One region of the Streptosporangium sp. NPDC006930 genome, then DNA from elsewhere that is predicted to be linked to it. Evidence: riboswitches for the same ligand, from Rfam matches in the RefSeq annotation. Region 1 holds a riboswitch; each other region holds the start of a gene.
The links. Region 1 has a riboswitch for cyclic di-AMP ahead of ABZ664_RS17845 (NlpC/P60 family protein). Riboswitches for the same ligand answer to the same signal wherever they lie in the genome.
Positions count from the first base shown of each region.

Region 2: linked by a shared signal. The riboswitch ahead of ABZ664_RS25565 (hypothetical protein) and the one ahead of ABZ664_RS17845 (NlpC/P60 family protein) in region 1 are both predicted to bind cyclic di-AMP.
Region 3: linked by a shared signal. The riboswitch ahead of ABZ664_RS13370 (C40 family peptidase) and the one ahead of ABZ664_RS17845 (NlpC/P60 family protein) in region 1 are both predicted to bind cyclic di-AMP.
Region 4: linked by a shared signal. The riboswitch ahead of ABZ664_RS03220 (C40 family peptidase) and the one ahead of ABZ664_RS17845 (NlpC/P60 family protein) in region 1 are both predicted to bind cyclic di-AMP.

Region 1 covers NZ_JBEYID010000009.1:107,971-111,789, forward strand. The annotation lists gene lysX (bifunctional lysylphosphatidylglycerol synthetase/lysine--tRNA ligase LysX) at 1-195, shown strand, start outside; gene ABZ664_RS17840 (LuxR C-terminal-related transcriptional regulator) at 968-1,168, shown strand; gene ABZ664_RS17845 (NlpC/P60 family protein) at 1,241-2,290, opposite strand; cyclic di-AMP (ydaO/yuaA leader) riboswitch at 2,296-2,443, opposite strand; gene ABZ664_RS17850 (amino-acid N-acetyltransferase) at 2,889-3,455, shown strand; gene ABZ664_RS17855 (RDD family protein) at 3,684-3,819, shown strand, end outside.
Region 2 covers NZ_JBEYID010000015.1:189,826-193,644, forward strand. The annotation lists gene ABZ664_RS25555 (AfsR/SARP family transcriptional regulator) at 1-62, shown strand, start outside; gene ABZ664_RS25560 (nuclear transport factor 2 family protein) at 272-700, shown strand; gene ABZ664_RS25565 (hypothetical protein) at 736-1,710, opposite strand; cyclic di-AMP (ydaO/yuaA leader) riboswitch at 1,714-1,850, opposite strand; gene galT (galactose-1-phosphate uridylyltransferase) at 1,923-3,002, opposite strand; gene ABZ664_RS25575 (DeoR/GlpR family DNA-binding transcription regulator) at 2,999-3,799, opposite strand.
Region 3 covers NZ_JBEYID010000006.1:214,854-218,672, forward strand. The annotation lists gene serA (phosphoglycerate dehydrogenase) at 1-598, shown strand, start outside; gene ABZ664_RS13370 (C40 family peptidase) at 1,194-1,802, opposite strand; cyclic di-AMP (ydaO/yuaA leader) riboswitch at 1,790-2,023, opposite strand; gene ABZ664_RS13375 (3-isopropylmalate dehydrogenase) at 2,164-3,210, shown strand; gene ABZ664_RS13380 (branched-chain amino acid aminotransferase) at 3,385-3,819, shown strand, end outside.
Region 4 covers NZ_JBEYID010000001.1:685,996-689,814, reverse strand. The annotation lists gene ABZ664_RS03225 (hypothetical protein) at 1-721, opposite strand, end outside; gene ABZ664_RS03220 (C40 family peptidase) at 1,081-1,665, opposite strand; cyclic di-AMP (ydaO/yuaA leader) riboswitch at 1,748-1,907, opposite strand; gene ABZ664_RS03215 (class I SAM-dependent methyltransferase) at 2,247-2,945, opposite strand; gene ABZ664_RS03210 (NlpC/P60 family protein) at 3,071-3,819, opposite strand, start outside.

The DNA of each region.
Region 1 (3,819 bases):
ACCGAGCAGTCCCTGCTCGCCGCGGGCGGCGACGCGGAGGCCATGCAGCTTGACGAGGATTTCCTCACGGCCCTGGAATATGCGATGCCACCCACCGGTGGCATGGGGCTCGGGATCGACCGTCTCATCATGGCCTTCACCGGCAAGAACATTCGCGAGACCATCCTGTTCCCGCTGGTCAAGCCGACCGCCTGAGCCCGGCGAAGGGCGACACGCAGGGATCTTACGGTGGCGTCGGCCCCGGGCACCGCCCGGGGCCGACGCCGTTTTCATGCGGTGTCGCCGTGAGTGCCACAGGGCCGACGCCGGGACGGACGGGACGAGATCGGCGGCCGGGACGAGATCGGGGGGCCGGGAACGGCCGTCGCTCCCATGGGCCCACGTAATGTCGGCAGCCTTTCCGTGTGGGGCGGAAATCCATTTCCAGCACGTCCAATATCGCTTTCGCGTCCCACCGTCATCGCGTGATACTTCGCGAATGTCGTGAAGCTGCTTCCTTGACCCTCATATTTCCGTATTTTTCGTGGTGTGTCGTCAAGGTAGCGGATGGTCGTGCTGGCCGAAGAGTATCGGGAAGAGATCGGTTTTTACCGAAAAATGTGGGCGGTCCGGATCTCCGGAGGACCGGCTCCGACGTGCCCGGCGAGGCGGGGACCCCGCAAAATCTTGTTCTGCCGGGACTTCGATCGCCGCAGCCAGGGGTGCCTACCGGCTCGCGCCCAGGACGGGTCATGACATAGCCGCAAAGGCACTGACATATCATGAGTACTTCATGTAGCGCCTACTATGTCAATACTGGACGCGCGCTATGAAGAGCAGAACTTGACGACCTTTGAACGAGGCGTTTACCGTTCCTGGCGGACGGTATTCATTTCCGGCGTCTCGCACCCGGTTTCCAGAGTGGGGGGAGTGACTCTTGGTGGCATATCCAGAAGTGGATTCACGCCATGGCGACGGCCCTCTGGGCATGAGCGATATCGGTCTCAGCGATGACGACCTCGTGCTGCTGGCTGAGCTCGCCAAGGGTGTCACGGTTGATCGAGTGGGGCGTCGCCTCGACATCAGCGGGCGGACCGTCAGGCGCAGGCTGAGAGGCATCTGCGACCGCATCGGTGTCGCCACGGCGATCGAGGCCGTCGCCTGGGCCGCCCGCCGTCGCCTGATCTGACACGGCACCGCACGCGTGCCCGGCAGGTCGGGCCGGGCACGCGTGCGGGCAGGAGGGCGGGGCGGGGCACGCTCAGGCGGCGATGCGGACGCCTCCGACGAAGGGCCGGTTGTCGATCGTGGTGATGTGGACGACGTCACCCGTCCGGGGCGCGTGGACCATCAGACCCGCGCCGATGTAGATCCCGACATGGTGCAGGTCGCTGTAGAAGAAGACCAGGTCTCCCGGGCGCAACTCTTTCCTGGAAACGTGGGTGCCGGCGGTCCACTGGTCACCGGTGTAGTGCGGCAGGCTGATGCCGACCTTCTGGTAGGCCCACATGACCAGCCCGGAGCAGTCGAAGGAGTTGGGACCCTCGGCGCCCCAGACGTACGGCTTGAGCTGTTGGGTGAGCGCCCAGCGGGTCGCCTCCGCGGCCTTGCCGCTGCCCACGATGGGCACGTTGGTCTTCACCCGGGCGCCCCTGTTGCCGACGGCCCTGGCACGCACCTCGCTGAACAGGTCGCTCTCGACCCGCGCGACCAGACGCTCGATCTTGGTCCGGTTGCCGTCGATCTCCGCCAGGAGCTCCTTGACCTCCGCCGTCCTCGCCTTGGCGCCGGCCTTCGCCCGCTCGGCGGCCTCGATCGCCCGGGCGACCTGGGCGACCTCCTCGCTCTGCTGCTGCTGGAGTGCGTAGTTGGTGGTGGCCTGATCGAGGAAGGTGTCGGGGTCCGTCGCCTGCGTGAAGGCGAGCCCGGAGTTCAGGCCGCCCGACATGTAGGTGCTCTGCGCCAGGAGGGTGGCCTTGGTGCGGCGGGAGGCCAGCTCCGACTCGCTCGACGCGAGGATCTTCTCGGCGCTCTCCGCGGCCCGCTGGGCCTGCCTGAGCTTGACCCGCTCGCCGTTGTATCGCTCGGCGAGGACGCCGATCTCCTCGTGCAGTTTCTCGGCCTGCTTGGCCAGCTGCTGGAGGCTGGGTTCGGGGTCGGCGGTGGCCGCGACCAGCGGCGTGCCGAGAGTGAGGGTGGCGAATGCCAGGCCGATGACCGCCATACGGCGGCGCAGCCCGCGCGGCGCGCGTTCTCGACGGCGGGCGTCGTCGCCCGCGTTCTTTCCTCCGCGGTCGCGCTCGCGCTTCACCAACGGGCTCCTCTCCTCGGCCGCCTACCGGGTTAGCTGACGGGTTCGGGCCGGAGGCAGCCCTACCGAGTGCGCCGGTGGCACTCGGATTCACCCCGAAGGACGTGGTGGGTCCCCGGTTCCCCGTGGTGGGGGATTCGGCGGGTCAGGCTTTTACGTCTCTGACATCGAGCACGGAGATTAGTGCACCCGTGGTTCCTGCTCAACCAGAACTGCGAATTCAGTGGAGGTTTCGCAACCGAAGTGTCACGGAAAGATCACACGCCAATATGATCAACATGGCCATTACGCTGCCTTTACCTCCCTGGTGGGGGCGTGGCGAAGGTCTTCCCAGGTCCGGGACCGTACCAAAGGTGAGCTGTGGCACACGTGAGATGCCGCGCGCCCAGTGTGGTAAAGCGATTACCGGCGGTCATGTGAGGGGGGTGTGCCGCGAGTTAAGGAGGAGCCGTAATTGAAGACCGGTGAGGACGTACGCTGAACGGTCATGGAGCAGCTTGCTGAGCATTCTCCCGTGCCGGTCGTGCGCACCCCGGGCGGCGGGGAGCGACGCGCGGGACCCGAGGGGGCGGAGCCTGACCCGCCCCTGCCCGAGGCGATCAAGGTCGCCGAGATCGTAGAGGTCGCCGAGGTCTCGGTCCGTCGTGCCCGGACTCCGGACGTCCGCGCGATCAGGCGGCTCGTCGACACCTATGGCGGCGTCGGCCCACGCCTGCTGGAGAAGGCCACCGTCACCCTGTACGAGGACGTTCAGGAGTTCTGGGTCGCCACCGACAAGGAGGGGGCGGTCATCGGCTGCGGGGCTCTCCACGTCCTCTGGGAGGATCTGGCCGAGATCCGCACCGTGGCCGTCGATCCGACCCGTCGCGGGATGGGAATCGGCCACCGGATCGTCTCCGCCCTCATTCGCACGGCCGCGGAGCTGGGCCTGCGCCGGGTCTTCTGTCTCACCTTCGAGGTCGACTTCTTCGCCAGGCACGGTTTCCGCGAGATCCAGGGCACGCCCGTCGCCCCCGCGGTCTACGCGGAGCTTCTCGCCTCCTACGACGAGGGTGTGGCGGAGTTTCTCGATCTGGAGCACGTCAAGCCCAACACCTTGGGAAACACCCGGATGCTGCTCCACCTGACACGTGAGCCCGACTGTGATGACTTTAGAGCTGACTGATCGGAAAGGTGACTGTCGATACCTATGTCGATACCTTGTGCAGCAGCAAGCATGTGCGTCTGACATTTGCCACATGCGCAGTCTAAGTGAGGTGACGCGGTGAGCACCGGACAGCCGCCGTATCCACAGGATGATCCCGACCGCGATCGCACACCGTCGGGGCACCCGGATTACGGACAGCACAACGCGGGTCGAGCCGCTGGCGAACTCGATCCCGACGTAACGGTCATGGGATATCGGTCGGAGGCCTCACAGCCGAACACCGGCCCAGGACAGAGCCAGCCCGGCTACGGCCAGGGTTACGGGCAGCAGGGCTACGGCCAGCAGCCCGGTTACGGGCAGCAGGGGTACGGTCAGCAGCCCG
Region 2 (3,819 bases), on a different contig from region 1:
TGTCCGTCGACGCCGTACTGGAATGTCTGGGGGAGGTCGGCCTGAAGGCCGCGCATCGGTGAACCAGGGGCCGGCGCCGTCGACGAGGAGTTCGGAGGTTTGGACGCGCCGCGATCCGGCCCGGTGCGCCGACCCGGCCGCCGCGCCCCGGTTCCGCAGACCTTTGGCGCGCCTCCGGGCGACGGGACACCTACTCCGGCGATAGTTGTGCCCCGCCCCTCGCCCCGTATCGTCCCCACCAGTGATCCCGACGGTATGAGGAAGGATCGGCATGAGCGACGACGCGGTGCGACGCGTTTTCCGGACGGTCGACTCGTTCGACCCCGACGAGTTCGTGCGGTTGCTGGCCGAGGACGCCACGTTGGTGTTCGGCAACGCGGAGCCGAGGGCGGGACGCGAGGCCATCGCCGCCGGGTTGCGGGAGTTCTTCTCCACCATCGGAGGCCTGCGGCACAGGATCGTGCGGAACTGGCAGGTGGACGCCGACGTCATCGCCGAGACCGAGGTGACCTACCGGCGGCTCGACGGCACGGACGTCAGTGTCGTGGCCGTATCGATCTGGCGCACCCGCGACGACGGCCTGATCTCGGACTACCGCATATTCGTCGACCTCGCCCCCCTCCACACGGGCGTGGACGCCGTCGAGCCCGCGTCCACGGGTGCGGCGCCCGCCTTCGCCCACGGGGGCGCCCAGGGGTGAGCCGCCGCTCACGAGACCGGACGCCGCCCCGAAGATCAGTACATCGAGATGTGCGGATGGTCGAAGTGGTTGGCCGTGATGCCGCCTCGGTTCGACATGAACCTCCAGCCGGAGCCGTGGTTGATGCGCTGGCGCCAGATCACGTACTTCACGCCGAGTTTGGCCTTGTTCTTGATGGCCCAGGCGGCGATCTCGTCGCCGAGCGCGAGGTTGGCGGCCGTGGGCATCGCGCCACCGGCGCTCATCATGAAGTCGCAGGCACGGCCCAGAGGATGCTCGCCGCCGTCGTTGACGGCCCGGTAGCAGCCGACCGAGTACGGCAGGTTGAAGCGCCTCATGACGGCGTTGCGCATGATCCGGGTGCGGTCGGTGATGTTGTCGGGGCCGGTGGGCAGCTGCGGCGCCCAGCTGCCGTCGGCGCGACGGCCGGAACCGGTGGGGGCGAGGCGGTCGAGCTTGTTCTTCATGTCGCGGATCAGCTTCTCGGCCTTCTCGCGCTGCGCCTGCACCTCCTTGGCCTCGTCGCCGATCTCGTCGGTGAGCCTGGCGGCCGTCTCGGCCGCCCTCTTCCTGCGTTCGATGCTGTTGACGAAGCCCTCCAGGTGGGCGGCCTGCTGGGCCGTGAGCTGCTCCATCACCGCGGCGGCGCCCATGTCGCCGGAGAACATCAGCGCGGGCAGCCCTCCGCCGCTGCTCTGGTAGCGCAACTGGACGATGGAGTCGACCTCCCGCTTGGCCTCGACGTAGGTCTTCTCGGCCTTTTCCAGGTTCTGCTTGGCGACGATCTCGGCCTTCTGCGCCATCTTGAGCGACTCGCGGGTGGCCGCGTAGGTCTCGATCAGCTTGTCGACCTGCTTGCCGAGCTTGGCCAGCTCGGCGCGGAGCTTGGCCTCGGTGGGCTTGGGGTCCGCGCTTCCGGCGGTGGGGGCGCCGATGGTGAACACGACGATCGAGCTCAGGCAGAGGGCCAGAGACGCACGCCGACGGAACGTGGGGGACGGGGCCGCCACGCACTCTCCTCTCCTTACGCCTACCGGGTTAGCTGACGGGTTCGGGCTGGAGGAAGCCCTTCCACCGAAGTGGTTTCACCCCAGGTGCGGTGGTTCCCCGGCTCCCGGGCAAGGTGCCCGGGATTAGGCAAATCAGCGTTTACAGCCGATGTGGGAAGGATAGTAGTGGTAAACAGCAGGTCATGCGACCTCAAGACGAGACCAAGCGGTAATCAGTTCGTGACAACAGAGCGCAGCAGATGTGCTGTCGCCTCGGGCGACACGTCGTTGACGAAGGCGCCCATCGCCGACTCCGACCCGGCGAGGTATTTCAGCTTGTCCGGCGCGCGGCGGATGCTGAACAGCTCCATGTGCGCGTACGACAGATCACGGCCGGTGGAGGCCGGTGCCTGGTGCCAGGCCGCGATGTACGGCATGGGCACGCCGAAGATCCCGTCGAGGCGGCGGAGTACGTCGGTGTAGAGGGGGCCGAACGCCGCGCGTTCCCCGGCATCCAGCGCGACCAGGTCGGGGACCCTGCGGTGCGGGTAGAGGTGGACCTCCACGGGCCAGCGCGCCGCGGCGGGGACGAAGGCCGTCCAGTGCTCGTTCGAGCCCACCACCCGGATCTCGGCCTCACGCTCCGCGGCCAGGACGTCGGCGAACAGGTTGCCGCCCGTCCGCTCCCTGTGGCGCTCGGCCGCCCCGAGGGTGAGCCTGGTGCGCGGGGTCACGTAGGGGTACGCGTAGATCTGGCCGTGCGGGTGGGCCAGGGTGATGCCGATCTCCGCCCCCCGGTTCTCGAAGCAGAAGACCTGCTCCACGCCGGGCGTCGCCGACAGCTCCGCCGTACGGTCGACCCAGGCCTCCATGACCAGTTCGACCCGCTCGGGGGAGAGCCGCGAGAACGCGGAGTCGTGCTCGGAGGTGAAGCAGACCACCTCGCACCTGCCGACCCCCGGACGGACCTCGCTCAGCCCTCCGATCGGCCGGTGGTCGCCCGGCTGGGCGGAGAACGAGGGGAACCGGTTCTCGAAGACCACCACCTCGTAGTCGGAGGAGGGGACCTCGGTGAGATTGCCCGGGGTCGACGGGCAAAGCGGGCACTCGTTGGCGGGGGGCAGGAAGGTGCGGCTCTGGCGGTGCCCGGCCACCGCGATCCACTCCTCGGTGAGCGGGTCGTAGCGCAGCTCGGAGGCGGCGGGGCGGGGCGGCAGGTCGCGCCGGTCGGGTGCCGTGCGGTCGGCGTCGTCGCGCCGGTCGAAGTAGAAAAGCTCCCGGCCGTCGGCCAGGTGGGTGATCGTACGCTTCATCGGCCGGCGATCTCGCTCTCCCGCTGGGGTTCGGTGATGATCATCTCGCCCACCGAGGCGGCGAGCTCCTCGCGGGCCTCCTCGGTCATGCCGGAGTCGGTGACCACGATGTGGGCCTCGGCCAGCTCGGCGATCGTGCTGATGCCGACCGTGCCCCACTTGGTGTGGTCGGCGAGCACCACCAGGCGGTGCGCGGAGGCGACCAGCTCGCGGTTGGTCTCGGCCTCGAGCAGGTTGGGGGTGGTGAATCCGGCGCGGGTGCTCATACCGTGCACGCCGAGGAAGAGGGTGTCGACGTGGAGGCCGCGGATCGCCGAGACCGCGACCGGGCCGACCAGGGCGTCGGAGGGAGTGCGGACCCCGCCGGTCAGCACGACCGTGCGGTCGGCCCTGAGGGAGCGGTGGAAGACGTCGGCGACCCGGATCGAGTTGGTGATCACGGTCAGCTCGGGCACGTCGACGAGGTGGTGGGCGAGCGTCCAGGTCGTGGTGCCCGCGGAGAGCGCGACGGCCGTGGCCGGCCGGACGAGCCGGGCGGCGTGCCGGGCGATCGTCTCCTTCTCCGCCTGCTGGCGCACCGACTTGGCGGCGAAGCCCGGTTCTTCGGTCGAGCCGGGCCCTGCGGCGGTGGCGCCGCCGTGGACCTTCTCCACCAGGCCGCGCTCGGAGAGCACCTCAAGGTCGCGCCGGATCGTCATGTCGGACACGCCGAGCTCCCGGACGAGATCGGCGACCCTGACCCCGCCGCTGCCGCGCACCCTTTCCAGGATCGCCTGCTGCCGCTGCTGGGCGAGCATTGACTCACTCCCCTTAATCC
Region 3 (3,819 bases), on a different contig from region 1:
GAAGCTCGGCCGGGTGTTCACCGCACTCGCGGGCGAGGTCGCCACCAAGCTCGACGTCGAGGTACGCGGCGAGATCGCCTCCCACGACGTCCGCGTGCTGGAGCTGGCAGCGCTCAAGGGCGTCTTCACCGACGTGGTCGAGGACTCGGTCACCTACGTCAACGCCCCGCTGCTGGCCAAGGACCGGGGCGTGTCGGTCGAGCTGGTTACCAGCTCCGAGAGCCCCGACTGGCGCAACGTCGTGACGGTCCGCGGCGTTCTCGCCGACGGCCGCACGGTCTCGGTCTCCGGCACCCTGTCCGGGCCGAGGCAGATCACGAAGATCGTCGAGGTCAACGGCTACCAGATGGAGATCGAGCCGACCGACCACCTCTCGTTCTTCACCTACACCGACCGTCCCGGCATCGTGGGCGTGGTCGGCCGCATTCTCGGCGACCACTCGATCAACATCGCCTCGATGCAGGTGGCCCGTGACGCCAAGGGCGGCAAGGCGCTGATCGCCCTCACCGTCGACACCGCGATCCCGGCCGAGGTGATCGACCAGATCAGCGCGGAGATCGGCGCCGACAGCGGTCGCTCGGCCGACCTGGCCGACTAGCCCCGTTTCCCGCGCGTGCCGCGTCGTCGCGGTTTGATCCAGGACGACATGCGATCACCCCGGACCGATCGGGGAGCGCGTGCGGGAAACGCGACGGTGGTCCACCGGTGTGGCCGCCGCCCCGATGACCGGGGCGGCGGCCACACCTCGTCTCAGTATGTGAGAAGTGTGTACGCCGGACGAGACGGTGTTTCCGTGAGCAGGTAACCTGGAATCAAATGCGCCAGGTTCTCGTAATTCTTACCTGCCGCGGCGAGGCCTGACAGGGGCAGGCCGGCGACTCGCCGCGGTGTCGTGGCGCTTGCCGGCTCCAAGCCCCCGTCACCGGTCCGTGATCCGGGCCCTCGACATCAGGCCTGGTCGGAGTCCCGACCGGAGACTTGACCACCTTCCTTGCTCGCGTGCGACCGAGACGAGATTCGCCATGTACGACATGTATCCCTGGAACCGTCCCGAGGAGACAGAGGACGAGGCCATCGACGCGCTCCAGACCGCTCTGGACCGCAGGGACAACGGTGGTGCCCCCACCCGCTGAGCCCGTTCTCGCCGTCACCGGGGTCTCCACGGCCTCCCGGCGGCGATCCTCCGGCGTGTCTCATCCGCCGGGCACGATTTCGGTCGCGAGCTCGACCCGCTTGGCCAGCTGGACCCCCTGCGGGTCGGGGCGGACCGCGCCGGAGAAGGCGGCGCGGCGCCAGGAGCTGAGCTTCTCCTCCTTGACGACGTCGCCGCTCCGCGGGGCGTGAACCATGTAGCCGGGCTTTGTGATCATGCCGACATGGCCGAGGCCGCTGAAGAAGACCAGGTCACCGGGCCTGAGATTCTTCCAGGCGATCTTCTTGGAGAAGGCGGCGTACTGGTCGTTGGTGACGCGGGGGAGCTTGATCCCGGCGGCGCCGTAGGCGCGGAGCATCAGGCCGGAGCAGTCGAAGCCGCCGTTGCCGGTGCCGCCCCAGACGTAGGGCGTTCCGCGCTTGGACATGGCCCACTTCACGGCCTTCTGCCAGGCGGGCCTGACAGCCATGGCCTTCAGCGTTTCCTTCAGCGTGGGGGTTTTGAGCGCCGCGGGCCCGGGGGCGGGGGGCGGGGAGGCGGCCAGGGCGGCGGTCGAGGTCGCGCACACCGCGGCGCCGGTGAGGATCAGGGAGGCGGAGATGGACAGGATGCGGGGGAGAACTGTGCCGGACAGGATGATTCCTTCCATAAGGCCGGCCGGGTGAGCTGTCGGGCTCGGGCGTGGAGGTCGCCCTACGGCGCGAGAACGCGCTGATTCGCCCCAAGGGATCCACCTGATGACGACCGGGAACGCGCTCCGGGGGAGGAGCGGCGTTCTCGGGATGCGGTAGATCCCGTAAAAAAGTGGTTCCCCGGCTCCGTGTGGGCTCGGTCAGGGGGTGGCCCGTACGGATTAGGCAGTGATGTGAATGGGAGGACAATAACGAAACCTCCCGAAACGGTCAATGCATAGCAAAAAAGGATAAAACGATCAGAGAGCTCGCCATGTGGACACGTCCGCAGAGTGAGACCGGTGTTCGATCACCGAGACGGGCCGGTAAGGTGCCTGCATGGATTCGCGTAACATTCGCCTGGCGGTCATCCCCGGGGACGGGATCGGAGTCGAGGTCGTCGCCGAAGGGCTGAAGGTCCTCGAAGCGGTCGGCACGAAGGTGGAGACCACCACCTACGACCTCGGTGCCAAGCGCTACCACGAAACCGGCGAGACCCTGCCGGACCCGGTCCTCGACGAACTGCGCGGATACGACGCGATCCTGCTCGGCGCGGTCGGCGACCCCAGCGTGCCCCCGGGCATCCTGGAGCGCGACCTGCTGCTCAAGCTCCGCTTCCAGCTCGACCACTACGTGAACCTGCGCCCGGTCAAGCTCTTCCCCGGCGTCGAGACGCCGCTGGGCAGGTCCGGCCCCGAGGACATCGACATGATCGTCGTCCGCGAGGGCACCGAGGGCCCGTACGCCGGAGCGGGTGGCGTGATGCGTAGGGGCACGCCGCACGAGATCGCCACCCAGGAGTCGCTGAACACCGCCTACGGCGTCGAGCGCGTCGTGCGTTACGCCTTCGACAAGGCGCTCGGCCGCCCCCGCAGGAAGCTGACGCTGGTCCACAAGACCAATGTGCTCACCTATGCCGGCGACCTCTGGGCCCGCACCTTCGACCGCGTCGGCCTGGAATATCCCGAGGTCCAGACCGACTACTGCCACGTCGACGCGGCCTCGATGTTCTTCGTCAGCCAGCCGGAGCGCTTCGACGTGATCGTCACCGACAACCTCTTCGGCGACATCCTCACTGACATCGGCGCGGCGATCGCCGGTGGCATCGGCCTGGCGGCGAGCGGCAACGTCAACCCCGACCGCACCGCGCCGAGCATGTTCGAGCCGGTTCACGGCAGCGCCCCCGACATCGCGGGCCAGGGCAAGGCCGACCCGACCGCCACGATCCTGTCGGTCGCCATGCTCCTCGACCACCTCGGCATGGCCGCCGAGGCCGCCAGGGTCGAGCAGGCCGTCGCCGACGACCTGGTCGACCGGGCTGCCGGACGGGCCGGCCGGACCACCCGCGAGATCGGCGACGACATCACCGCCCGAGTAGCCGGCTGAGGAAGCCGCCTCCCTCGACCCCGACGCGCCTGGCGGCTCACCTGAGCCGCCAGGCGCGTTTTTTGTTTCTCCAGCACTGCCGGTTTTCGGCATAGATGGAGTAGTTTCCCGTTACCCGGTCCGACGCAGAATGGACCCAAGGGTAAGCCAGACCTCAAGAGAAGGATCCGTGCGATGACCACCGCTCAGAAGCTCAGCTTCGACGTGCAGCTCTCCGACCACGCTCGCACCGCGGCAGAGCGCGAGCAGGTAATGGCGAGCCCCGGGTTCGGTCAGGTCTTCACCGACCACATGATCTCGATCGACTACACCGAGGGGGAGGGCTGGCACGACGCCAGGCTCATGCCGTACGGCCCGCTCAGTCTCGACCCCGCGACGTCGGTCTTCCACTACGCGCAGGAGCTTTTCGAAGGACTCAAGGCCTACCGCCAGGAGAACGGCGCGATCGTGACCTTCCGGCCGGAGGCGAACGCCGCCCGCTTCAACAGCTCCGCGCTGCGGATGGCCATGCCCGAGCTGCCCGAGGAGACGTTCGTCGAGTCGCTGGAGCTGCTCGTCCAGACCGACCGCGAGTGGGTCCCGACCACGCCGGGGCACAGCCTCTATCTG
Region 4 (3,819 bases), on a different contig from region 1:
CGAACCGGCAGGCGAGCCACGCCTCCTCGTACGCCTGCGCGAGCCTCGGCGCCCCGGGAGCGAAGTCGGCCGGTCCCGGCAGGCGCTCGGGCAGGACGCCCGCGCGCACCTCGGCGGCCAGTTCGGCGGCGGCCGTGCGCACCGCGATCCCTGCGTCGCGGTAACCCGCGTAGTCGGCGAAGCCCTCCGACAGCCACATCGGCACCCGGCCACCACGGGTCGCGCCGGTGGCCACGTGGGCGAGCTCGTGGGTGATCACCACGTCCCTGCCGGTCTCGGTGAGCCTGGCGTATCCCGAAGGTAGAACGATCACCCGGTCCGCGGTCGCCATCGCGGCCAGGCCGCGGGTGCTGTCGGCTCCGGCGAGCGCCGCGGCCTCGGCGTCGGTGGCGGGGAAGAGGATCACCGCGGGGACCGGCCCCCAGATCTCCGCGATCGTCGCGCGGGCGCGGTCGGCCCTCGCCGCCAGGTCCCGCAGGACGGCGTCGGGGACGCCGTGGCCGATCACGAGGGAGTGCTCGCCCCTGACGGTGACGGCGGCACCCGGCCACAGGTCGCGGAGGTCGCCCGGGTCCCGGGAAACGCGCCGGGCGTCGTACGAGCCGCGCGGGAGGAGCGGGGCGGCTCCGGCCAGGAGGGGGCCCGTCCCGGCGAACGGACCGGCGCTCATCAGCGCCAGCATCCCGGCGAGCACGGCGCGGCGCCCTTTCGGGACGGACATACGAGCCGATGGTACTTGACCGGCATCTCGGCCGGCATGGAGCGGCCCCGGCCCTCCTGGTGGAGGGCCGGGGCCGCTTTTCCGTGCTCGGGCGTGTGCTTTCGGCACGTGCTCTCGACGCGCGCCTCCGGCGTGTGCCCGGACGCGGGCTCGGGCTCCCGTACTCGGGCGCGGTGTTCGGGCACCGTGCTCGGGTCCGGCGCTCGGGCTCCGGTTCGGGTCCGGCGCTCGGGCTCCGGTTCGGGTCCGGCGCTCGGGCTCCGGTTCGGGTCCGGCGCTCGGGCTCGGGTCCGGCGCTCGGGCTCGGGTCTCGGGAGCCGCGCTCGACGCGGTCCCGGGTTCCCCACCCGGGCGCGGGCTCAGGCTCCGGGCCGTGCCGCTCCGGCGAAGGAGGACTTGTAGTAGCCCGCCAGCTTCACGACACGAACCGTCTTGCCACTGCTCGGCGAGTGGACCATCCTGCCCTTGCCGACGTACATGCCGACGTGGCCCTTCCCGCTGAAGAACATCAGGTCACCGGGGCGCAGCTTGCTCCACGAGACCTTCTTCTTGAGCGCCCTGTACTGGCTGTGCGTGACCCTGGGGAGGGAGACGCCCGCCTTCTTCCAGGCGTACCGGACGAGCCCCGAGCAGTCGAACGCTCCGGGCCCGGAGGCTCCCCACCGGTAAGGGGTGCCGATCTGCTTCTTGGCCGTCGAGACCGCCTTACCGGCCCGGACCTTCTGTCGTGCCGCCTTGCTCATCTTGGCCTTGGCCTTCACCTTGGCCTTCGCCGTGGACTTGGCCTTCGCCGTGGCTGTGGCCGAGGCCTGAGTGACGGTCTTGGTGGTGCCTTCGGTCTTCTCAGAGACGCCGGCCGCGCTGTTGACCAGGATCTCGGGGGGACCGTCCGCCGCCTGCGCCGCCGTGGGCCCGAGGGTGACCGCTCCGGCTGAGGCGGTCAACGTGAGGGCGATACCGCCGAGGGAAAGGCGGAAAAGGCGCGACAGACGAGGGTTGTGCAGGGTGCTGGACAGGATTTCTCCTTGGGGCTTCCACTGATGCCTACCGGGTTAGCTGACGGATTCGGGCTTGGAAGATGCCCTACGGCATAAACATGCCGATTCACCCCTGGCCGCAGCGTGCTGGGCCTTTTGGGTCCCCGGTTCCATGCCTCCTGGCTGCATGGATTCGGCGGGCCGCCGTAATGATCTCCGCCCCCGACTGGGGGCACGGCGGCCGGCTGGATTCTTATGAGGGAACCGGCCCGAAGACCGACATTCGCCGCGACGGCGTGGCTTGCACGTCGCGACGCCAGAAGTTACCCCGATCCCCAACATTCGGCAAAGCATTCGCCAAATTCGGGAGAGCCGATCCCCATCTTGATCTTCCCGTTACCCCTGCTTAATGGCTATTTATGCTAATGAGATATGACTCTCGTCACATCCTTCGCATCACGCCAGACAGATCACGGTTTCGTAATGTTCGTCACATTCATGATGATCTAGTGATGATGGACCGTTCCCGGGTGATCGGCCGGACGCTCTCAGCGCCTGACACAGGTGTAGGCCCCGTAGATCGACTCCCGGAAGTCCGCCTCGGCGATCTCGAATCCGGCGGCGTCGAGCATCGGTTCGAGCAGCCATCTGAAGGTGCTGTACTCGGTGCGCAGATGCTCGGCGTAGTCCTCGCGCGTGTAGCCCAGCGCGGGGTCGTCCGCCGCACCGTCGAGCCAGCGGCCGAACACGGCGTCGGCCTCGTCCGGCCGGAAGTCGAAGATCAGGTCACGCAGGCGCAGGACGCCCCCCGGCCGTACGATCCGCGCGACGCGGTCGAGCGCGACGGCCTTCCAGAAGTCGGGGAGCTGATGGAGCGCGTGGCGGGTGTAGACCGCGTCGGCGGGCGGCCCGGTGTGCTCGTAGGACAGGAAGCCCGCCCGCACGCACTCAAGGGCGGAGAGCCCGTTCTCGGCGGCACGGGCGGCCAGGAAGTCGTGCATCGCCGGGGAGACGTCCACCGCCACCACCCGCGAGAACCGCCGCGCCGCGGCCAGGGCGAACTGTCCGGTCCCCGCGCCGAGCTCCACGACCGTCGCGCTCTCCCCCACACCGTGCCTCGCGAACACGGCGAGGTCCTCTTCGGGATCGGGCCTGCCCTGCTTCCGGTCGAACCCGGCGACGAACGCGGCGTCGAGGTGCTCCGGCCCGGCGTACGCGAGCTCGTCGGGTATCCATGATTTGATCATGTTCCGATGCTCGCAGCAGCACCGCGCCCGGCACATCCGGTTTTTCCGGCACCCTCACCCGGCACGAGAGCCGCGCCGCCCCCTGGAGGGCCGCTGTGGGGCCACGGGGAGCCACTGGGGAAACGTCAGGGGCGGACGGCTCCGACGATGCGGCGGCCGTAGGACGACAGCGGGACGGTCTTGACGACGTCGCCCGTCTGCGGGGCGTGCACGATCTGGCCGTTGCCCGCGTACATGCTGACGTGGCCGAGGCCCTCGCTGAAGATGAGGTCGCCGGGCTGGAGGTCGCTCAGGGAGACCTTGCGGCTCGCACCCCAGCTCCACTGCTCCCAGGTCGTCCGGGGAAGGGAGACTCCCCCGTTGCGCCAGGCGCCCTGGACCAGGCCGGAGCAGTCCCAGCCGGCCGGGCCCGTGCCGCCGTACCGGTAGGGCTTGCCGATCTGGGCGAAGGCGAACTGCAGGGCGGCGCGGGCGTTGCCCGAGGCGGAGCCGGTGTACTGGATCCCGGTGCTCTGGGGGTTGCCCACCTTGAAGGCGTTGAGCTCGCGCAGGAGCTTCGTCTGGGCCCTGACCATCTTTTCGGCCTTGGCCTTCTCCTCGGCCAGCTCGTCGCGCGTCTCGTCGGCCTCGACCAGGGCCTTCTTCGCCTCGTCCCTGCCGATCCGCAGCGCCTTGGTGGCCTCGTCGAAGGCGTTCAGCGACTGGGCGCGGGAGGTGGACATCTGGTCGGCGGCCGCCAGACCGCTCAGCAGGGCACCGGGGTCGGACTGGTAGATCATGCCTTCCCAGCCGTTGATCGACCCGACCTGGTAGCTGCTGACGGCCATCGAGACGAGCTCCTTGCGCAGCCCGACGACCTGCTTGTTCTTGCGGG